Regions from separate parts of the Nocardioides sp. SRI_004 genome, predicted to be linked through region 1. Evidence: riboswitches for the same ligand, from Rfam matches in the RefSeq annotation. Region 1 holds a riboswitch; each other region holds the start of a gene.
What was found. A riboswitch is a leader RNA that binds a small molecule or an ion and turns the genes downstream of it on or off. The one in region 1 is predicted to bind cobalamin.
Positions count from the first base shown of each region.

Region 2: linked by a shared signal. The riboswitch ahead of AC2YHB_RS20605 (prenyltransferase/squalene oxidase repeat-containing protein) and the one ahead of AC2YHB_RS12280 (FecCD family ABC transporter permease) in region 1 are both predicted to bind cobalamin.
Region 3: linked by a shared signal. The riboswitch ahead of AC2YHB_RS09685 (nitrite reductase) and the one ahead of AC2YHB_RS12280 (FecCD family ABC transporter permease) in region 1 are both predicted to bind cobalamin.

Region 1 covers NZ_JBYCZV010000007.1:257,298-264,601, reverse strand. The annotation lists gene AC2YHB_RS12290 (hypothetical protein) at 1-101, shown strand, start outside; gene AC2YHB_RS12285 (hypothetical protein) at 55-732, opposite strand; cobalamin riboswitch at 922-1,100, shown strand; gene AC2YHB_RS12280 (FecCD family ABC transporter permease) at 1,196-2,212, shown strand; gene AC2YHB_RS12275 (ABC transporter ATP-binding protein) at 2,209-3,018, shown strand; gene AC2YHB_RS12270 (ABC transporter substrate-binding protein) at 3,018-4,037, shown strand; gene AC2YHB_RS12265 (DUF2238 domain-containing protein) at 4,146-4,784, shown strand; gene AC2YHB_RS12260 (4a-hydroxytetrahydrobiopterin dehydratase) at 4,795-5,115, opposite strand; gene AC2YHB_RS12255 (APC family permease) at 5,142-7,061, opposite strand; gene AC2YHB_RS12250 (hypothetical protein) at 7,189-7,304, shown strand, end outside.
Region 2 covers NZ_JBYCZV010000017.1:27,142-34,445, reverse strand. The annotation lists gene AC2YHB_RS20620 (hypothetical protein) at 1-851, opposite strand, end outside; gene AC2YHB_RS20615 (SH3 domain-containing protein) at 889-1,473, opposite strand; gene AC2YHB_RS20610 (HNH endonuclease signature motif containing protein) at 1,920-3,212, shown strand; cobalamin riboswitch at 3,301-3,426, shown strand; gene AC2YHB_RS20605 (prenyltransferase/squalene oxidase repeat-containing protein) at 3,500-5,074, shown strand; gene AC2YHB_RS20600 (ICP22 family protein) at 5,114-5,953, shown strand; gene AC2YHB_RS20595 (CbiQ family ECF transporter T component) at 5,973-7,070, shown strand; gene AC2YHB_RS20590 (ABC transporter ATP-binding protein) at 7,067-7,304, shown strand, end outside.
Region 3 covers NZ_JBYCZV010000006.1:21,530-28,833, reverse strand. The annotation lists gene AC2YHB_RS09695 (zinc ribbon domain-containing protein) at 1-423, opposite strand, end outside; gene AC2YHB_RS09690 (Nif3-like dinuclear metal center hexameric protein) at 420-1,541, opposite strand; cobalamin riboswitch at 1,582-1,765, shown strand; gene AC2YHB_RS09685 (nitrite reductase) at 1,818-2,684, shown strand; gene AC2YHB_RS09680 (precorrin-8X methylmutase) at 2,681-3,346, shown strand; gene cobJ (precorrin-3B C(17)-methyltransferase) at 3,349-4,893, shown strand; gene cbiE (precorrin-6y C5,15-methyltransferase (decarboxylating) subunit CbiE) at 4,893-6,110, shown strand; gene AC2YHB_RS09665 (cobalt-precorrin-4/precorrin-4 C(11)-methyltransferase) at 6,107-6,865, shown strand; gene AC2YHB_RS09660 (magnesium chelatase subunit D family protein) at 6,862-7,304, shown strand, end outside.

The DNA.
Region 1 (7,304 bases):
CGAAGGCCGTCACGCACCACGGCGCGGCGCGTCCCGCCCCTCGCCACGCGGGCGTCAGCCCCGTCGGTCCTCGGGTCCTCGCGGAAGGAACTGCTCGGTGAGCATCGGCCACGCGTGGTCGATGAGCTCCTCCATGTCGAGGTAGGTCGCCCGCTTCACGTAGGGCTTGGCCAACTCGGTGTCGATCACCTTGAGCACGAAGCGGCGCAGCTCGGCGTCCAAGCCGGTCATCTTCCGCAGGATCGCCCCGCGCCGGGTGTCGGTCTTCAGCTCGAGCCCGATCTGGTTCTCACTCGGCGTGAGCAGCTCGAGGCGGAGCTTCAACGGGTCCTCGGTGTGCACCACCAGGACCAGCGGGATCACGACCTCGGCGTTGAAGTTCAGCTTGTCCAGCGGCAGGTCGAGCTGGAAGACCACGCTGATCGGCAGGTCGATCGCGTAGGTCAGCAGCTCGGCCGGCACCTCCTCGCCCGACGTCGGGCCGAAGGTGCCGGTGAAGCTCACGCTGGCGAAGGCCCGGCCCGGGCCCGCACCGATCGGCCCGAGCGAGATCTGGTCGCCCAGGACCGCGTCGATCGTGCGCAGGATCCGCTCCTTGTGGAGCACGCGGCGTACCCAGTGCACACCGAAGCGCTCGTACGACGCCGGTCCGGTCGCCTCCGGCTCCAGCTCCTGCAGCTCCGGGTCCGGCAGCTCCGCCACCGCATCCACCCCCGCCAGTGCGTCGACCACGGCTCCCCCTTGCTCGTTGTCACACCGCCCGGAGCCGGAAAGCCCCGTCAGCACTGACGATTCTCCTACATCCTGCCGCAGCGCGGGCGGCTGCCCATGGTTCCGGGCGCCCGGACCTGCCGGTGGGGGCGCAGGCCGGCCGCGTGTCGCCCGGGTCACACCGGCTTGGCGCGCCGCGTCGGCTGTGCGTACATTCCGACCCGAGCCAGTCACACCCCCGAGGTGAGGGAATCCGGTGAGAATCCGGAACTGTCGCGCAGCGGTGAGGGCGACGGACGAGGCACGCAGCCACTGGACCGAAGGGTCTGGGAAGGCGTCTCGTCCGATTGACCCCGAGTCCGAAGACCTGCTGGCTCGCCGTGGTCCCACCGAGCTTCGCGATTGAGCTCCCGACACTGAGCAGGTCCCACCCGTGCACCACCTCGATGCCGTCGAGCGACGCTCCGACGCGCGCCGCCTGCCCGTGCCCGTGCTGCTCGTCGTGCTGGTGCCCTCGGCCGGGGCGACCTTGCTCCTGTCGACCGCCCACGGAGCCGAGCCGCTGCCCCTCCACGTCGTCGTGGACGCGCTCCGCGTCCGGTTCGCCGGGGCGCCCGTGGACCCGGCGTACGACGCGATCGTCTGGGACATCCGGCTGCCCCGGACCATCCTCGCGTTCGTGGTCGGCGCCGGGCTCGCCCTCGCAGGCGCGGGGATCCAGACCCTCGTGCGCAACCCGCTCGCCGACCCCTACCTGCTCGGTGTGTCGTCGGGAGCGAGCGTCGGTGCGACGGCCGTGCTGACGATGGGCGTCCTCGCCGGCGCCGGACTGTGGGCCCTGTCCCTCGGCGCGCTGCTCGGCGCGCTCGCCGCCTCGGTGCTGGTGTTCGCCGTCGCGATGCTCCAGGGGGGCCTGACGCCGCTGCGGCTCGTGCTCACCGGGACGGTGCTGTCGGCGGCGTTCTCCTCACTCGCGAGCTTCATGGTCTTCCGCAGCGCCGAGCCGCAGACGGCGCAGTCCGTGCTGTTCTGGCTCCTGGGCTCGGTGTCCGGCGCCACCTGGGGCCAGCTGTGGCTGCCCGTGGCCGCGGTCGTCGCGGCCTTCGTCGTGCTGATGGCCGCCAGCGGATGGCTGGACGCCCTCGCCGTCGGACCCGACACCGCAGCGGCGCTCGGCGTGCCCGTGCGGGAGCTGCGCGTCGGCCTGTTCGTGCTGCTGTCGGTGCTGGTCGGCGTGCTCGTCGCGGTGGCCGGCGGGATCGGCTTCGTGGGCCTGGTCGTCCCCCACCTCGCCCGCCTGCTCGTCGGCCCGCGGCACCGCGCCGCGCTCCCGGTCGCGGTGCTGCTCGGCGGGGTGTTCCTGATGTGGGTGGACGTCGTCTCCCGCGTGGCCGTCCGCCCGACCGAGATCCCGCTCAGCGTCGTCACCGGACTGATCGGCGCGCCGGTGTTCCTCATCCTGCTGGGGCGCCGCAGCTACCGCTTCGGAGGAGAGTCGTGACCACGACCGGGCCGGCCCTGGCCACCCGGGACCTGGCCTGCGGCATCGGCCGCCGAACCGTGCTGACCGGCATCGACCTGGAGGTACGACGCGGTGAGGTCCTCGGCCTGATCGGGGCCAACGGGACGGGCAAGTCCACCTTGTTGCGGGTTCTCGCCGGGGTGCGGGCGCCGACGGCCGGCGAGGTCCGGCTCGGCGATGAGCCGCTGGCGTCGTACTCGGCGAGGGACCGGGCGCGGCGGATCGCCTTCGTCGCCCAGGAGGAGGCAGCCCCCTCCGACCTGCTCGTGGGGGAGCTCGTCGCCTTGGGCCGGCTGCCGCACGCGCGGTCCTGGGGCGGCGTCGACGACACGTCGCGCACCGCCGTCGACGAGGCGCTGCGGCTGGTCGGCCTGGAGCGTGCCGCCCGGGTGCCGCTCGACCAGCTCTCCGGGGGCGAGCGACGCCGGGCCGTCTTGGCGCGTGGCCTCGCCCAGCAGGCTCCGCTGCTGCTCCTCGACGAACCCACCAACCACCTCGACATCCGCCACCAGCTCGCCGTGATGAGGCTGGTCCGGCGGCTGAGCCGCGAGCACGGGCGGGCGGTCGTCCTCGCCCTCCACGACCTGGACCTCGCCGCCACCTTCTGCGACCGGATCGCAGTGCTCCACGACGGCACGCTCCTCGCGTGCGGCACCCCCGACGACGTCCTCACCCCGGACGTGCTCCACGACGCCTTCGGCGTCCTGGCCACCCGCGTGACCCACCCGCTGACCGGCCGGACGCACCTGCTGTTCAGCCACGACGAGAGAGAGACCCACCCGTGATGCCCCAGCCCCCGCGCGGCCGGTACCGCCGCTGCGTCGTCCTCGCCACCACCGCCGCCCTGGCCCTGACCGCCTGCTCGGCCGGCGCCGACGGCGGCGCCGCGGACGGCGACCGGGCCACGGTCGAGAACTGCGCCCGGCAGGTCGACTTCCCCACGCCGGCGCAGCGGATGTTCGTCAACGACTCCAACCTGATCTCGATGGTCCTGGCGCTCGGCGCGCAGGACCAGGTCGCCGCCGTGTCCAGCATCGGCCGCGACGAGGCGGTCCTCACCGAGCACTACGGCGACGTCGTCGCCGATCTCCACCAGGTCTCCGACGACTACCCGAGCCTGGAGACGGTCGTGGCGGCGCGGCCCGACGTGATGGTCGCCGGCTGGAACTACGGGTACGACGAGACGAAGCAGCTCACGCCCGACTCCCTCGCCCAGCGCGACATCGCGGCCTACGTCCTCACGGAGTCCTGCCGCCAGGCCGACGGCGCCGCCCGCGGCATCGTCGACCCCTGGACCGCGCTCCGCGCCGACCTGACCAACCTCGGCACGATCACGGGCCACGAAGACCGGGCCGCCGCGGTGGTCGCCGACCTGGACGAGCGGCTCGATGCCCTCGCCGCCGCGCCGGCACCCGCGAGCGAGCCCGTCCTCTTCGTCTTCGACAGTGGGGAGAAGGCCGTCTTCACCTCCGGCGCGTTCGGCGCCCCGCAGGCGATCATCGAGGCGGCCGGCGGCGCGAACGCCACCGCCGACGTCCGGGACACCTGGGTCGAGGTCTCGTGGGAGAAGCTCGCGTCCTCGCGACCGGACGCGTTCGTCTTCGTCGACTACCCCGGCCAGACCTTCGAGCAGAAGGTCGCGGTGCTGAGGGCGAACCCGGCCACCCGTGACCTGCCGGCCGTCAGGGAGGGACGCTTCCTCAACCTCCCGTACGCGATGTGGACCAGCGGTCCGCTGAACGTCGATGCGGCCGAGGACGTGCGGACGGCCCTGGAGAAGTGGGGGCTCACACCCGCGCGCTGAGCGGGCGGCCACCAGCGGCAGGGGTGACCCATCCGACACCGCGGCGGAGGAGGTCGGCGCGCGAGCGCATGTGAGGATGGGGGCTTCCCGACGACAGGAGCCCCCCGGATGACCGAGGCCGTGGCCGTGCGGTACCCGACGCCCACCCTCGTCCGGACCGCCGACGGCACCGCCAAGGGACTCCTCGTCCTCCTGCTGGTGCTCGCGGTCGTCGACCCCGACGGGAGCCACCTGCGCGACAAGGCGGCCGAGGCGCGCGCGATCGGCTACCCGCTGGTGTCCTTCACCGTGCCGGCGATCTGGCTGCTCTTCTGGAAGGACCGTGCGTCCTTCCCGTGGCTGGCCGACCTGCTGGTGACGCTCACCTGCTTCACGGACATCCTCGGCAACCGGATGGACCTCTACGACACCGTCGTCTGGTTCGACGACCTCATGCACTTCGCCAACACCGGCCTGATCGCGGCGGCCGTCATCCTGCTGACGCTGCACCGCAGCGCACCGCTGTACCGGGTCGTCGAGCGGGCGCTGGCGGTCGGAGCCACCGCGGCGATCGCCTGGGAGATCGCCGAGTTCTTCGCCTTCATCAGCGGCGGCGCCGAGCACGCGTTCGCGTACGAGGACACCCTGGGCGACCTCGGACTCGGCGTCCTCGGCTCGGTCACCGCGGCGCTCGTCATCCACCGGCTCTGGCAGCGCGGCCAGCTCCGGGAGGCGGCGCCGCAGCTCGACGACCGCCACCTCGTCTGACGGCGGACCGTCAGGAGTCGGCCACGACCGGCACGCCCAGCTCCTGCGCGACCGCGGTGATCGCCTGGGCGAGCGCGACGTCGGCGTCGGTCACGGTGCCGGTGTCGTGGGTGCCGAGCCGGATCCCGACCTCGGGATAGCTCAAGGTCAGGTCCGGGTGGTGGTTCGCCTCCTCGGCGAGCCGGCCGATCTCGTTGACCAGCGCGAGGCCGGTCACGAAGTCACCGGTCCGGAACCGGACGACCGCCTGGTCGCCCTCGACCCGCCACTCCCCGAGCCCCGCGGCTGCGGTGAACTCATCGGCGGTCACGGTCTGGTAGCTGCGTGCCATGGTCCGACAGTACGCCGCAGCGACCCTCACCCCGCGTGCACGTGCGGCCGCTTGCGCGGATCGGGCTCGGCCCGCCGGATCACCTCGCGGGTGAGCGGGGCGACCTCGCCGGTGCCGAAGAGCAGGAAGCGCGCCATCTGCGCGACCGGGCTGCCCTCGGTCCACTCGAAGTACATGTGCGGCCGGACGCCGGTGCGCCCGCGCAGGTCGAGCAGCAGGGCGGCGAGGGCGTTGGGGATGGTCGCGGCGTGCACCGTGAGCACCCGGAACTCCTTGTGCGCGACCGAGCCCTGCACCACGATCCGGCTCTCGAAGTCGGAGTAGTCCTCGACCACGACCTCCACGAAGACCAGGTCGCCGCCGTGGTCGAGCTCGTGCGCCTCCACGATCTGGCGGACCTTCGCGCGGTAGGCGCCGGCGTCGTGGTGCTGCGGGTCGTGCGCGACCAGCCGGAGGGTACGACGGGCGCAGTCGCGGACGAAGGCGTCCGCCTTGGCGTCGTACTCGATCTCGGTGGTGCGCAGCTCCAGCGACCGGGTCATCCGGGAGAGCAGCGACACGAGGACGATCGCGGCGATGAAGCAGGCGCCGATCTTCACGCCGTCGGGGCGCTCCTTGACGTTGTCGAGGGTCGTGTAGGTGAACACGACGGCGATGAGGGTGAACGCGATCGTCCAGCCGCGCTGGCGGGCCTTGCGGGCCGCGAGGGCCACGGCGACGCTCGCCGAGGTCATCAGGACCAGGACGCCGGTGGCGTAGGCGCCGCCCTGCGCGTCGACGTCGGCGTCGAAGATCCAGGTGATCACGAAGGCGGTCACGGTGAGGATGCAGACCAGTGGGCGCACCGCGCCGGCCCACTCCGGCGACATGCCGTAGCGCGGCAGGTAGCGCGGGATCAGGTTGAGCATGCCGGCCATCGCCGAGGCGCCGGCGAACCACAGGATGAGGATCGTGGAGACGTCGTACGCGGTGCCGAAGGTGTCGCCGAGGTAGAGGTGGGCGAGATAGGCCAGCGCGCGGCCGTTGGCCTCGCCGCCGTCCTCGAACGCCTCGGCCGGGATCAGCAGGGTGGTCACCAGGCTCGAGCAGATCAGGAAGACGCTCATGACGACGGCCGCGGTGGTCAGCAGGCGCTTGGTGTCGCGGATCCGTACGGCGGGGCGAACCGGGTCGTCGTCCGGCGCTCCGCGCACATGCCCCATCACCGCCACACCCGTCTCGAAGCCGGACATGCCGAGGGCGAGCTTCGGGAACAGGGTCAGCGAGACCGCGATCATCAGGGCGATGTTGCCGTGCTCGGCGGTGAGCGCCGAGGTCCAGTCGGTGACGACGTGGCCGTGCTCGAGCACGTGCACCGCGCTGACCGCGATCACCACGACGTTGAGGGCCAGGTAGGCGCCGACGAGGGCGACGGCGAGGCCGATCGCCTCCTTGAAGCCCTTGAGGAAGACCGCGCCGAGCAGGGCGATCAGGCCCATCGTGATCCAGAGCTCCTGGCCGTGCAGGGCGGCCGGGACGTGCGGGTTCTCGACGACGTGGGCGCTCGCGTCGGCGGCCGACAGCGTGATCGTGATGATGAAGTCGGTCAGCGCGAAGCCGAGCAGCGCCAGCACGAACAGCTTGCCGCGCCACAGCGGCAGCAGCCGCTCCAGCATCGCGATCGAGCCCTGCCCGTGGGGGCTCTCCTGCGCCACCCGCCGGTAGACCGGCAGCGCCCCGAAGAGGGTCAGCAGCACCAGCACGATCGTCGCCAGCGGGCTGAGCAGCCCGGCCGCGAGGAAGGCGATGCCCGGCTGGTAGCCGAGGGTGGAGAAGTAGTCGACGCCGGTCAGGCACATCACCTGCCACCACGGGCGGGTCTGCTCGTGGTCGTGGGCGGTATCGCTGTCGGCGGGTTGGTCCGCTGCCGGTACCGGGTCGGCGGCAGGGGTCGTGGACGTGGTCACGGCACCATGCAACGCCCGGATCAGCGCGCACGGCCCCGCCCTAACGGGATCCTGACAGGTGCGTGGATCGCGTCAGGATCCCGTCAGGACCGGCCGGTGCCATGAGGAGGCGGGCTTCACTGGACGGGTGAGCACGCACGCCCGGCCCGACGTCCACCCCACCGTGCTGGACCAGCCGGGCGCACGCTGCGGGATCGCCGGCGGCACGCTGTTCGTCGCCTCGGCGATCTGCACCGCCGTACC
Region 2 (7,304 bases), on a different contig from region 1:
CACGCCTCGACGGGCGTCGGCCGGTGCGGAGCCGGGGCCAGGCGGACCCGGTGGAACCAGCCGATGCCGATCCCGTCGGCGGGCGCCGCCGCGCAGCCGGAGGGGGCGTCACGCAGGACCGGCCGGACGTCGACCGCCAGGCCCGCCCAGACCAGGCCCTCGCGCCCCTCGTGCGTGGCGATCTCCTGCAGGGTGGCGACGTCGCGGCCCCGGGCGAGGACGCACGGCTGCCCGGTCGCGGTCCAGCCCTGCGCGAGCCGGGCCAGTGGGGTGAGCGGCCACGCCCGGCCCGGTTCGGTGACGGGGGAGAGGACGACGGTGACGGTGGACGGGCGGTAGGCGGCGGGAGTCGCGGCCGCGGCCAGGTCGTCCAGGGTCTCCAGCGCCGCGGCGAGGCGGTCCCAGTCCGGGTCGTCGACCTCGTCGTCGTGCCCGAAGCCGTAGACGCTGATCGACGCCGGACGCTCGCCGAGCGTCGAGAGGACCGACGTCGTCGGCTGGTCCGTCCAGTCGCTCTCCGCGTAGTCGGCCTGCCGCATCGACACCGGCGCGAAGGCCTCGCGCACCTGGGCCAGGCCGTCCCCGGACAGGGTGGCGGTGGCGACGCCGAGGCCGTCGTCCGTGCGGAGGAAGACCGTGCCGTCCGCGCGGACCTCGACGTCGGGGACTCCCGGGGCGGGGGAGCCCTCGCCGCCGGTGGAGCTGACGGAGACGAGGACGTCGGGGGCGTGGCTCGCGATGGTGGCCGGCGTTGCCGTCGTACCGGTGGGGGCGGGGGCTCCGTCGTCGGCGCAGCCGGTGAGGGCGGCGAGCAGCAGGGTCCCGAGAGCCGCGGCGGCGTGTCGTCGCATGGTGGTCCGACGCGCCGCCGCGCCCACGGGTTCCCGGTCAGCCGACGAGGCGCAGGTTGGTCACCGAGATCCAGCCCCGGTTGCCGCTCGCCGTGGCGACGGCCACCCACGTGCGGTTGCCGTCGACGGCCTGCCCGGTGCGGGTGATCCAGCGCGTGTTCAGCTCCGTGCCGCGCGCCAGCGAGCCGATCGCGCGGTCCAGCGTGCTCGGCCCCTGGCGGATGTTCGTGCCCACCTTGACCTCGTAGGCCCAGTCACCGGCCGTGCAACCGAGCGGCGCGGCACCGACATTGCGCACGTAGCGCGCCGACACCCAGGCGTTGCGCCCGTGGATCTTGTACCAGCGCTGGTTCCGGTCGACGACGGTCCCGTTGAGCTGGCAGTCGAGGACCAGCACGGCGCCTCGCCGGATGGCGGTGCCCGAGCGCGGGACGTGCGTGCTGGGCGCCACGCGCTGGGTGAGCCCGGTCGCCGAGGTCACGACGCCCGTGTACGTCGGCGCCGCGGCGTGCGTGGTGACGTCGGCCAGCGCCGGCCCGGCCGGTGCGGCCAAGCCGAGGGCGGTGCCGGCTGCGACGAGCAGCCCGGCGAGTGTGGAGCGGGTGAGGGTGAGGCGCTTCATGGTTCGACCTTTCCGAGAAGGAGTGCTGCTGGAGGAGACGCCGGCTCCGCCCGGAAAGTTGCGAGACGCCTCCGGTGGTCGAGGAGGTCGCGCAGCGACCTCGGTGGTCGAGGAGGTCGCGCAGCGACCGTCTCGAGACCCCTGGCTCCGGTGCACCCGCTGTGCCCCCTCCGCTGGTTGAGGTGCGAGGCGCGCCAGCGCCGAGCCTCGAAACCTCTTGCTCCGGTGCACCTGCTGTGCCCTGCGGTATGCCTGTGGTCGGGTCTTCAAGCGCAGCGACGAGGAGGCTGGGCGCGGGGCTCGGTTGCGCGGTCGGGTGCGGTCCGGCGGCCTCGTGTTCGCTCGTTGCGCCACTTGTTCTGCACACCCCGTCGAGGGACTTTCCCCTGTCCACAGGCGGGTTTCCGTCGCTTCGTTGTGTCGGAGGTCGATGGGAGAATCCAGTCATGGATCTCGGAATCAGCGGCACCGCGACAGCTGTCTCGACAGCGTCGCTGCTGTCCGAGATCCGTGACGGTGTCGACCTCCGCGACGCCCTCATCGTCCGCGAGTGGCAGGCCATCACGTCGTGGGCCGAGGCCAACATCGTCGACAGTCCCGAGGGCGCCGCGACCCTGACGGAGGGCTACCTCGACACGGGTGTCCCGATCGCCGGCCCGGGTGCCCCGCTCGTGTCGGAGTTCCAGCTGATGGAGCTGATCGCGGTGCTTGGCAGGTCGCCGGATGGTGGGCGGTCGTATGTGGGTCAGGTGATCGAGTGCGCCTGGCGCCTCCCCCTCTTGTACGCCGCGGTGGTGGACGGCCGGGTTGCGCCGTGGCGGGCCCAGCGCATCGCTGACCTGACGAGGTCGCTGCCGGCAGAAGCAGCGGAGTTCGTGGACCGGCACCTCAACGCCGCCGTCGGCGGCGTCGGCTGGGCCCAGCTCGAACGCCTCGTGACCGAGGCGATCCTCCGGTTCGACCCCGAACGCGCCGAGGCCGAACGCCAGGCCGCGAACGAGCACCGTCACTGCAACATCACCGACACCGATGAGCACGGCGGCGTGCACCTCGACGCCTACCTCGATGCGGCCGACGGCCACGACTTCAACCAAGCCGTCGCCCGCGAAGCAGCACTGCGAGGCCAGCTCGGCGACACCGACTCCCTCGACGTCCGGCGGGCGAAGGCCGTGGGTGCGATCGCCCGCCGTGACCTCGCCCTCGACCTGCTGATCGCCGACGAGACGACTGGCGAGGTCATCGCCCAAGCTCCCGGCCGGCGGGTGGAGCTGAACGTCCACATCACCGACACCGCCTTCACCGGCGACAACAACGTCGGGCGGTGTGAGGAGACCAGGTCACCCGTCCACGTCACCCAGGTCAAGGAGTGGCTGCAGGTCCCGGGCACGACCGTCATCGTGCGACCGGTCATCAACCTGGCCGACTGCGTTCCGGTCGACTCCTACGAGATCCCCGACCGCCACCAGCGACGAGTCCGGCTCCGCGACCACACCTGCCGGTTCCCGAACTGTCCCCAACAGGCGGTCCGCTGCGACCTCGACCACGCCAAGCCCCACGGCGGGGGCGGCAAGACCTGCCCGTGCAACCTCGTCCCACTCTGCCGCAGGCACCACCGCGCCAAGACCCACAGCCAATGGCGCTACCTCGTCATCGCGCCGGGCCACTACCTGTGGACCAGCCCCCACGGCCACCACTTCCACGTCGGCCCCGCCGGCACAACACCACTCGACGGCTACTGACCACCAAGCCCCACACCCCGCCCTCCGGCGGGGCCAGCGGCATGTCCGGAGGTTCGTCGAGGCGGCCGATCGGTCGCAGAGAGGTATCCTGCGGTCGATAGTTCACAGTCCACGTCCGTGGTGGGGGAAGCCGGTCGAAGTCCGGCGCTGACCCGCAACCGTAGGCCGCCTCGGGGTGGCGAGCCGGAGCACCTGCTGCGCACGTCCTGACACGAATCGCTGTCGTGGAGAGCAGCGGGATGTCGGCTCGACCGCCTCCCGCCTGCGTGCAGCGGGAAGGAAACAGCATGCTCGCGAGCACCGGAAGTCGCGTCGGCGGCGCATTCGCCGTCAGCGTCCTGGCCGCGTCGTCATTCCTCATCGCCCCGCAGGCGCACGCAGCCACGGCGGCCCCGGTCGGCGACGGCGCTACGTGGCTGATCAGCCAGCTGACCAGCGGCATCGTGCACAACGATCAGTACGACAGTCAGGACTACAGCACGAGCATTGACATCGCGCTTGCCCTGGCGGTCGTCGGCGACCACGACGCGGACGTCGCCGCCATCAGGGATGCGGTCGCCGGCGAGATCGAGGGCTACATCACGGGTGATGCCTTCGGTGACACGGGAAGCACCTATGCCGGACCGGTCGCCAAGAGCGCCTACTTCGCGCAGACCACCGGCGGCGATGCGACGAGCTTCGGCGGCGTCAACCTGATCACGCGCCTCGAGACGCAGGTCGACGACACGACCGGCGCGGCCAATGACACATCGACCTTTGGCAACTACGCCAACACGATCTCCCAGACCTTCGCCGCCAAGACGCTCGCTACGGCCAGCAGCCCCGAGGCAGAGAAGGCAACCGATTGGCTGCTGGCTCACCAGTGCGAGGGCGGTGGGTTCGCACTCGACATCGGGCAGGAAGAGGGAAGCTGCCCGGGCAATGATGCGGCCGACCCCGATGTCACGTCCTTCTTCCTCATCGTCTTCGGCGAGGACGTCGCGAACGCCACTCCGCGGGTCGCACGTGCTGTCGGCAAGGCGGAGGCATGGCTTCTGTCGCGCCAGAAGACGGACGGCTCGTTCAACGGCGGTGCCTCGACCGCTTCTTCCAACACCAACAGCACCGGCCTTGCCGGATGGGCGCTCGGCGAGCTAGGTGACGTCGACGCTGCGACCAACGCCGCGATCTGGCTGCGCCGCCACCAGGTGCAGACGGTGACGGGATGCACGGACCAGCTCGCGACCCAGGTTGGTGCGATCGCCTACGACGACGCCGCGCTGGCGGGCGGGCGGACGGCTGGTATCCCCATCGATAAGCAGTACCAGTGGCGACTCGGGTCGGCCCAGGCCCTCCCGGCCCTCACGTGGGCGCCGACGTCCGCCAGCACCCCGACCCTCACTGGTCCGACGACGTACGTCCAGACCGGCGGCCGCGCCACCGTCAAGGCAACGGGCCTGACTCCCGGTTCCTGGGTGTGCGCCGGCACTGTCCCGGGCTCGGCCGGCCTCGCCGGCACGGCTTCGATCAGCGCCAAGGTGCCGACCGGAGCGACCGGCACCAAGACGATCACCCTGACGGTCGCCGACGGGACGTCCGCGACCACCACGGTGAAGGCCCTCGCCGCCAAGACGCTCAGCCCGACGGTGACCCGCACGGTCGTGCCTCGCGGTGGGACGCAGACGGTCCGGGTCACCGGTCTCGCCGCCAACGAGCCAGTAAAGGTCATCTACGGCGGCAAGGTGATCAAGACCGGCAAGGCCACGTCGACCGGAACCTACGGTTACGCCTTCCCCCTCGGTCGGACGACGGGCCTGAAGTCGGTCCGGGTCCAGGGCGCCTTCGCCAACCGCGTGGGTACCAAGTCCTTCCGGGTGAGTTGAGTGCTCCTCCGCCGACTCGTTATTGGGATCGGCCCGGCCGTGGCGCTCGTCGCCGCGACCGGGCTGTTCGGCGCGTCCGCGGAGGCGAGGGCAGCTGCGGGCTGCGGCGGCACGGCGGGCACCGTCGTGTTCGTTGACTTCAACGAGCTCGTCGGCGGGAGTGACGACCTCCGTAAGGGATGCGCAGCGAGCGCCAGCACGGCAGCGGAGGCGTTCCAGCAGGCGGGCTTCCGGTTGGCGTACAGCCCGGCGCCGGGCATGCAGGGCTATGTCTGCACCGTCAACGAGAAGCCTGCCGATCGCGACTGCACGGGAGCCGACGCCTACTGGAGCCTGTGGTGGGCCGACGGCCAGGGTGGGCCGTGGAAGTACTCGACCCTCGGGGTCGACTCGCTTGACGCCCCGGCGGGCGGGTATGTCGCCTTCTCATGGCACGAGGGCTCTGGCACGCAGGGCACCCCGCCGGGTGTACGACCTGATCCCCGCACGTCCACGCCGACCACCAGCCCGACCAAGGACTCCGGCAGCACCGGCGGCAGCACCGGCGGCAAGGGCGACAAGGGCGACAAGGCTGGCGACAAGGGTGGCGACGAGGACACCCCGACCGACCCGAGCACCAGCGCCACCCCGTCAGGGACCCCCTCGGCCGGCGCGAGCCCGACCGGCAAGTCGAGCGGGACGGCGACGGCGAGTCCGACCGACGCGTCCAGCAGCGCCGTGCCGGGCGCCGAGGACATCACGGCGGGCCCGGAGACCGACGACGTCGCGCACACCGACGACGAGTCGGGTCCGTTCCCCACCTGGGCCCTGGTCGGCCTGGGTGTCGGCGTGCTCGGTGCGGCGGGCGCCGTACCCCTCATCCGGCGCCGGCTCGGCTGAGCCACCGGCGGGCGAGCAGATGAGGATCGCGCGGGACCTGCACCCCGTCGCCTGGTGGGTCTGGGCCCTCGGGCTGGCGGTGGGGACGTCGTTCACGACGAACCCGTTCCTGCTCGGGCTCCTGCTCGGCGCGATCACGCTCACCGTGCTCACCTGCCGCTCGGACCAGCCGTGGGCGCGGTCGTTCCGGCTCTACGTGTGGCTCGGGGTGGTCGTGGTGGTCGTGCGGGTGCTCTTCCGCATCCTGCTCGGCGGCAACGCGCCGGGCCACGTGCTGTTCACGCTGCCGAGCGTCCCGCTGCCCGACGTCGCGGCGGGCATCGACCTGCTCGGGCCGTTCACGCGCGAGGAGCTGCTCGCGTCGACGTACGAGGGCATGCGCCTGGCGACCCTGCTGATCGCCGTCGGCGCCGCCAACGCGCTGGCCAACCCGAAGCGGCTGATGAAGTCGCTGCCGCCGGCGCTCTACGAGATCGGGACCGCGATGACGGTGGCGATCAACGTGCTGCCGCAGCTCGCGGACAGCGCCGCTCGGGTGCGGGCCGCCCAGCAGCTGCGCGGTGGCCCGGAGGGACGGTTCCGCCGGGTGCGGGGTGTACGACGCCTGCTCGTCCCCGTCCTGGAGGACGCCTTCGAGCGCTCGCTCGCCCTGGCGGCCGGCATGGACGCGCGCGGCTACGGTCGCAGCGGCGCGGCGACGCTCGGCCAGCGCCGGACCACCGGCACCCTGATGGTCGCCGGGCTGCTCGGCGTCGTGGTGGGCGTCTACGCGATGCTCGACTCGACGGCGCCGCGGCTGCTCGCGCTGCCGATGCTGGCCCTCGGCACCGCCCTGGCGCTCGCGGGCTTCGTCTCGGCCGGCCGGCGCGTGGAGCGGACCCGCTACCGCCCCGACCGCTGGCGCGCGGCCGAGGTCGTCGTCGCCCTGTCCGGCGTCGCGACCGGCGCCGGCCTGTGGGCGCTCGCCGAGTGGGACGTCGCGGTCGCCCACCCGGGGGTCCTCGCCGTCCCCGTCGTCACCCTGCCCGCTCTCGCCGCGGTGCTGGTCGCGGTGGTGCCGGTGTGGACCGCGCCGCCGCCGCTGACGGCCCGCAGCCGGGAGGTCGTGGCCTCATGATGGAGCTGCGCGACCTCCGCCTCGTGTACGACGACCGGGCGCACCCCGTGCTCGACGGGGTCGACCTGACGATCGAGTCCGGCGAGCTGGTCGTCCTCGCCGGTCCCACCGGTGTCGGCAAGTCCTCCCTGCTCGGGGTGGTGGCCGGCCTCGTGCCGGCCTTCACCGGGGGGACGCTGACCGGCGACGTGCTGCTCGACGGCACCAGCGTGATCGACCTTCCGTCGCGCGAGC
Region 3 (7,304 bases), on a different contig from region 1:
CTCCTCGATCGCGGCGGTCAGCTCACCGAGCGCGGACTGCGCCTCCTCGAGCTGCTCCATGACCTCGAGCTCCTCGTCCTCGAGCGTCGAGATCCGGCGCTCCAGCGACTCCAGCTCGTGCTGCATCCGCTCCAGCGCCTTCGGATCCCCGATGGCGCCCGAGTCCATCCGCTCGCGGTCACGGGTACGACGCGCCTTGACCTGCTCCACGTCGGCGTCGGCCTTGGCCTGCGCGAGCGAGAGGTCGTCGACGACGATGCGCTGGTCGCGCAGCCGGCCGTCGACATCGGCCCGCTTCCCGAGCAGCTCCTTGATCTCGGCGGCCTGCGGCGGGTTGGCCCGCAGGTGCCGGAGCTGGTCGACCTGGGAGTCAAGCGCCTGGAGGTCGAGCAGGCGGAGCTGGGCGGCGGGGTCGGCGTTCACAGGTGCATTGTCCAAGGATCGGTGACGATGTCGCTCACCCGGGTCTCGAGAGCGTCGCCGAGCGCGTCGTGGAGGCGCTCGGCGAGGACCGGGAGCCAGGTCGACTCGGCCGCCCAGTGGGCCACGTCGACCAGCGCCGGGCCGCCCTTCTCGACGAACTCCGCCGCCGGGTGGTGGCGCAGGTCGCTGGTCACGTAGGCGTCGACGCCGAGCCCCGCGACCCGGTCGAGCAGGAAGTCGCCCGCGCCGCCGCAGACCGCCACGCGGCGGACCGGGCGGTCGCCGTCGCCGGCCACGCGTACGCCGTGGGCGGTCGCCGGGAGCACCGCCGCGACGTGCTCGGCGAACTCCCGCAGCGTCGCCTGCGCGACGGTGCCGATCCGGCCGGTCCCCGTCCCGGCCAGGCCCGGGTCGGCGAGCTCACTGACGTCGTACGCGGGCTCCTCGTAGGGGTGGGCGGCCAGCATCGCGCGGACCACCGCCGTGCGGACCGAGCGCTCGAGGACGGCCTCGACGCGCACCTCCTCGACGGTCTCCAGCTGGCCGATCGTCCCCACCATCGGGTTCGCGCCGTCGAGCGGCCGGAAGCGACCCTCGCCGGGGGCGCTGGTGAAGGACGCGAAGTCGTAGTCGCCGATCCGGCCGGCGCCGGCCTCGGCGATCGCGGCGCGCACGGGGGCGGCGGCGTCGGCGGGCACGAACACCGTCAGCTTGTCCCGCGGGCCGCCCGGCGCGGGGATGATCGGCTCGAGGTCGGTGAGCCCGAGCGCCAGCGCCAGCGACTCCGAGACGCCGCCCACGGCCTGGTCGGCGTTGGTGTGCGCGGTCAGCAGCGCGCAGTCGGCCTTCGCGAGGGTGTGCAGCGTGCGGCCCTTCGGGCTGGTCGCGGCGAACCCGTTGACCGGCTTGAGGAACAGCGGGTGGTGGACGACGAGCAGGTCGGCCTTCCAGTCCGCGGCCTGCTCCGCGACCGCGGGCGAGGGGTCGACGGCGAGCAGCACCTTCCGCACCTGCTGGGCCGGGTCGCCGTACACGAGCCCGACGGCGTCCCAGGAGTCGGCGGTCGCGGGCGGGTACCAGCCGTGGAGCAGGTCAACGACGTCCTTGAGCGCAGGCATGTCCGTCAGGCTACTGGTGGGTCGACGAGCGGCCAGAGGTTGATAGTGTGCGAGGGCCAGTCGACCTCCCCGGAGGTCAGGGAACCCGGTGTGAGTCCGGGACTGACGCGCAGCGGTGTGGGTGACGGGCGGAGCACGACGTCACTGGGTCCTCCGGGTCCTGGGAAGACGCTCCAGCCCGGATGATCCCGAGTCCGAAGACCTGCTGGCCCTTGCGGAGACCACCGCGAGGTCGAAGGGGCGATCGCGAGGAGCCCCGACCTCGAAGGACCACCCTTGGCCCCAGCAGCCACCACCCGCAGCCGGCCGGACCGCTGCCCCGGCATCGTGCACCCCTGGCCCGCCGACGACGGCGGGCTGGTCCGCATCCGCGTGCCCGGCGGCCAGGTGTCGACCGCGGCCCTGCGCGCGCTGGCCGAGGTCGCCGAGGAGTACGGCGACGGGCGGGTCCGCGTGACCGGCCGGGCCAACCTGCAGCTGCGGGCGATGCCGCTCGACGCCGGCGACCGGCTCGCCGCCCCCGCCCTCGAGGCGCTCGAGGCGACGGGGCTGCTGCCCTCGCGGGCCCACGACCGGGTGCGCAACGTCCTCGCCTCCCCGCAGACCGGCCTCGCCGGCGGCCACGCCGACCTGCGGCCCGTCGTGACCGCGCTCGACGCGCTGCTCCTCGACGACCCGGAGCTCGCCGGCCTGCCCGGCCGCTTCCTGTTCACCCTCGACGACGGCCGCGGCGACCTCGCCGACCGGCACAAGGACCTCGGCCTGGTCGCGCTCGACGCCGGCAGCGCCCAGCTCCGCGTCGGCGAGGGGTACGGCGCCGTGGTCGACCTGCGCGACGCGGCAGGCTCGCTCGCCGGGCTGGCCCGCGACTTCCTCGCCGCGCGCGGCACGGGGCCGGCGGCCGCGTGGCACGTCGACGAGCTGCCCGCGCCGCTCGTGGCGCCGGTCCCGGCCGAGCCGGCGGGCGTCGTACACGCGCCGGCGCTGGGGTACGGCGAGGTCCCCGGCGGCGAGCACGTCCGGGTCGGCGACGACGGCCTCGACCTCCCGACCATCGCCGGCTGGAGCGCGACGACCGTGGTCGTCACGCCCTGGCACGGCGTGCTCATCCCGACGTCGGCTTCCCTGGAGGAGGGCCCATGACCGAGCTGACCGCTCCCCCGCGCCGCTACGACTACATCGCCGACGGGCCGGCGATCTATGTCGACTCGTTCGCGACGATCCGCCGCGAGTCGGACCTCTCGCTGGTGCCGGCCGACGCCGAGAAGGTCGCCGTCCGGATGATCCACGGCAGCGGGCAGACCGACCTGGTCAAGGACCTGGTCGTCCACCCCCGCCTCGTCGAGGCGGCGCGCGGTGCGCTCGACTCCGGAGCGCCGATCCTCTGCGACGCACGGATGGTCGCCATGGGCATCACCGCCGGCCGGCTCCCCGCCGACAACCCGGTGCACTGCTTCCTCACCGACGAGCGGGTGCCGGCGCTGGCCAAGGAGTGGTCGACCACCCGCACCGCCGCTGCGGTGTCACTGTGGGAGCCGCTGCTGGAGGGCTCGGTCGTCGCGATCGGCAACGCCCCGACCGCGCTCTTCCACCTGCTCGAGATGATCCTCGACGGCGGCCCGCGCCCGGCCGCGATCGTCGGCTGCCCGGTCGGCTTCATCGGCGCCGCCGAGTCCAAGGACGCGCTCGCCGCCTTCGCGGACGACCACGGCATCGACATCCCGTTCGTCACCGTCCGCGGGCGCCGCGGCGGCTCCGCGATGGCGTCGTCGGCGGTCAACGCCCTCGCCCAGGAGGAGGAGTAGCCGTGGCCGGCAGCTTCCACGTCGTCGGCATCGGGCCGGGCGACCCCGAGCTGATCACCCGCAAGGCCGAGCGCCTGATCGGTGCCGCCTCGGTGGTGGCCTTCCACGCGGGCGTCCGCAAGGAGTCGCACGCGCGCCGGATCGCTGCACACCTGGTCCCCGCGGACGCGGTCGAGGAGGAGCTGCGCTACCCCGTCACGACGGGCACGACCGACCACCCGGGCGGGTACGTCGGCGCGCTGGCCGACTTCTACGACGACTGCGAGGCCCGGCTCGCCGTCCACCTCGAGGCCGGCCGCGACGTCGTACTCCTGGCGGAGGGCGACCCGCTCTTCTACGGCTCGTCGATGTACCTCGTCGACCGCTTCCGCGACCGCTTCGCCGTCGACGTCGTCCCCGGGGTGCCGGCCTTCGCGGCCGCCACCGCCACCATCCCGGCGCCGCTGGTGCGACAGGACGACGTCCTGACCGTGCTCCCCGGCACCCTGCCCGAGCCCGAGCTCGCCCGCCGCCTCGCCGACACCGACGGCGCCGTGATCATGAAGCTGGGCCGCACCTTCCCCGCCGTCCGCTCCGCACTGGAGCAGGCCGGGCGGCTGGAGGGAGCGATGTACGTCGAGCGCGCCTCCCAGCCCGAGGAGCGGTGGCTGCCCGTCGCGGAGGTCGACGAGGCGTCGGTGCCGTACTTCTCGCTCATCGTCGTGCCGGGTGACTCGGCGCGGCCGGCGACGGCGGCCCGCCTCCGCGCGGCCGAGCCCGCCCCGGTGGTCGAGGAGGTCCCGCAGCGACCGTCACGAGACCCCCGGGCCGCCGAGCTCCTCGTCATCGGCCTCGGCCCCGGCCCCGACGGCTGGCTGACCCCCGAGGCCACCGCCGCACTGGCCGAGGTCCAGCACGTGGTCGGCTACGCGCCGTACGTCAACCGCGTCCCCCAGCGCCCCGGCCTCCAGCGCCACGCCTCCGGCAACACGGTCGAGGTCGACCGGGCCCGGTTCGCGCTCGACCTCGCCCTGCGCGGCGAGCGGGTCGCGGTGGTCTCCGGCGGCGACGCCGGGGTCTTCGGGATGGCTGCCGCGGTCTTCGAGGCGGCGGCCGACCCGGCCCACCCCGAGCACGCGAGCGTCCCGGTGCGGGTGCTGCCCGGCGTGAGCGCGATCCAGGCGGTCGCCGCTCGTGCCGGCGCGCCGATCGGCGCGGACTTCGCGGTGATGAGCCTGTCGGACCGGCTCAAGCCGTGGCCGGTGGTGGAGCGGCGGCTGCGGGCCGTCGCCGAGGCGGACCTGGTGCTCGGCATCTACAACCCGGCCTCGCGCTCGCGCCGCGAGCAGGTCGTGGAGACGCAGAAGATCCTGCTCGAGCACCGCTCCCCCGACACCGTGGTGGTCGTGGGCCGCGACGTCGGCCGCGCCGAGGAGTCGCTGACCGTGACCACGCTCGGTGGGCTCGACACGGACGCCATCGACATGAAGTGCCTGCTGATCGTCGGCGCCTCCTACACACGCGTGGAGCCCAACGGCACGGTCTGGACGCCCCGGTGGGTCGAGTGATGGGCGGAGTGAAGGTGACGGTCGTCGGCGTCGGCGCCGACGGCCACCTCCCGCCCGCGTCGCTGGCTCTCGTCACCGGCGCCGAGGTCCTCCTCGGCGGCGAGCGCCACCTCGGCCTGGTCCCTCCGGTCGAGGGCCAGGAACGCCGCCCGTGGCCGCGCCCGCTGTCGTCGCTCGCCTCCTTCCTCGGTGAGTACGACGGCCGGCGGGTCGTCGCGCTGGCCTCGGGTGACCCCCTGGTCTCCGGGATCGGTACGACGCTCATCCGGCTGCTCGGCGCCGACGCGGTCGACGTCGTACCAGCGGTGTCGTCGGTGGCGCTCGCGCGGGCCCGGATGGGCTGGTCCGCGGAGGAGTCGACGGTGGTGACGCTGGTCGGGCGCGATCCCGCGGCGCTGCGGCGCGAGCTGGTCGCGGGAGCGCGGATCCTGGTGCTGTCGTCCGACGAGACGACCCCGATGACCGTGGCCGAGCTGCTGGACACCGAGGGCTTCGACGACACCCGGATGACGGTCCTGGGCGACCTCGGCTCGGACGACGAGTTCCGCTACACGAGCCGGCCGACCGACTTCGGCGCGTGGTCCGGGCCGCTGCCCCGGCTCAACGTGATCGCGGTCGAGGTGCCCGCCACCGAGGACGACCTCAACTCGTGGGCGACCGGCGTCCCCGACCACCTCTTCGAGCACGACGGCCAGCTCACCAAGCGCGACGTCCGCGCCAGTGCACTGTCGCGGCTCGCGCCCCGCCCCGGCCAGCTGCTGTGGGACATCGGGGCCGGCGCCGGCTCGATCGGCATCGAGTGGCTGCGCGCCCACCCGCGCACCAACGCGGTCGCGGTCGAGGTCGACCCGGAGCGCGCCGCCCGGATCGCCCGCAACGCGGAGTCGTTGGGCGTCCCACGGCTGTGGGTCGTCGAGGGCAGGGCGCCCGACGCGCTCGCCGATTTGCCGCAGCCGCACGCGGTCTTCGTCGGCGGCGGTGCCACGGCGCCCGGGCTGCTCGACCTGTGCCGCGAGCGCCTCGCACCCCACGGTCGGCTCGTCGCGCACGGCGTGACCCTGGAGACCGAGCAGCTGCTGGTCGCCGCCTTCCACGCGCACGGCGGCGAGCTCACCCGCCTGTCGGTCGAGCACGTGACGCCGCTGGGCGGACGCTTCACCGGCTGGACGCCCGCGCGCGCGGTGACCCAGTGGGCCTGGACGAAGGAGACCGCATGACGGTGCACTTCGTGGGCGCCGGTCCCGGCGCCGCCGACCTGATCACCCTGCGGGCGGCCTCGCTGCTCGGCGTCGCCGACGTGGTCCTCTTCCCCGGCACCTACATCGACATGGCCGTCCTGTCGCACTGCCGCGACGACGCCGACCTCGTCGACACCCAGGAGCTCGACCTCGACCGGATCACGGCGGTGATGGTCGAGGCGCACGCGGCCGACCGGGACGTCGTACGACTGACGTCGGGCGACCCGTCGCTCTACTCGGCGCTGCACGAGCAGACCCGCCGCCTCGACGCGGCCGGGGTGCCGTGGGACGTCACCCCCGGCGTCCCCGCCTATGCCGCTGCGGCCGCGATCGTCGGGCGCGAGCTCACGGTGCCGCTCGTCGCGCAGTCCGTCGTGCTCACCCGGACCCAGGCCCGCTCGACGGCGATGCCGGAGCGCGAGTCGCTGGCGGCGTTCGCTGCCACCGGCGCCACGCTGGTGCTGCACCTGGCGATCACCCGGACCCGCGAGCTGATGGCCGAGGTCGCGCCCTTCTACGGCGAGGACTGCCCGGTCGCCGTCGTGTCCCGGGCCTCGCAGCCCGAGGAGCTCGTGCTGCGCGGCACGGTCGCCACCGTGCCGGCGCTGGTCGAGGAGGCGGGCCTGCGCCAGGCGGCCGTGATCCTCGTCGGTCCGGCGCTCGCCTCCGCGTCGGACGCCGAGTCCTACCTCTACTCCACCGAACGAGTCGCCCGGAAGGAGCGTCTGCGATGACGCAGCAGTTCCCGTTCAGCGCGGTGGTCGGGGCGGACGGTCCCGACGGCCCCGACCCGATGGCCCTCGCGCTGCTGCTCACCACGATCGCCCCCGACGTCGGCGGCGTCCTCGTCCGCGGCGAGAAGGGCACCGCGAAGTCGACCATCGTCCGTGCCCTCGCCGCCGTCCTGCCGCCGATCGACGTGGTCGCGGGCGACCGGTTCTCCTCCGACCCGCGCGACCCGGGCCTGTCCCCCGACGGACCGTTCGGACCGGACGCACCGGTCGAGACCCGGCCCGTTCGACTGGTCGAGCTGCCCGTCGGCGCCACCGAGGACCGCGTGCTCGGCTCGCTGCACCTCGAGCGCGCCCTGTCGGAGGGCAAGGCGGAGTACGAGCCCGGACTGCTGGCCCGTGCCCACCGCGGGATCCTGTACGTCGACGAGGTCAACCTGCT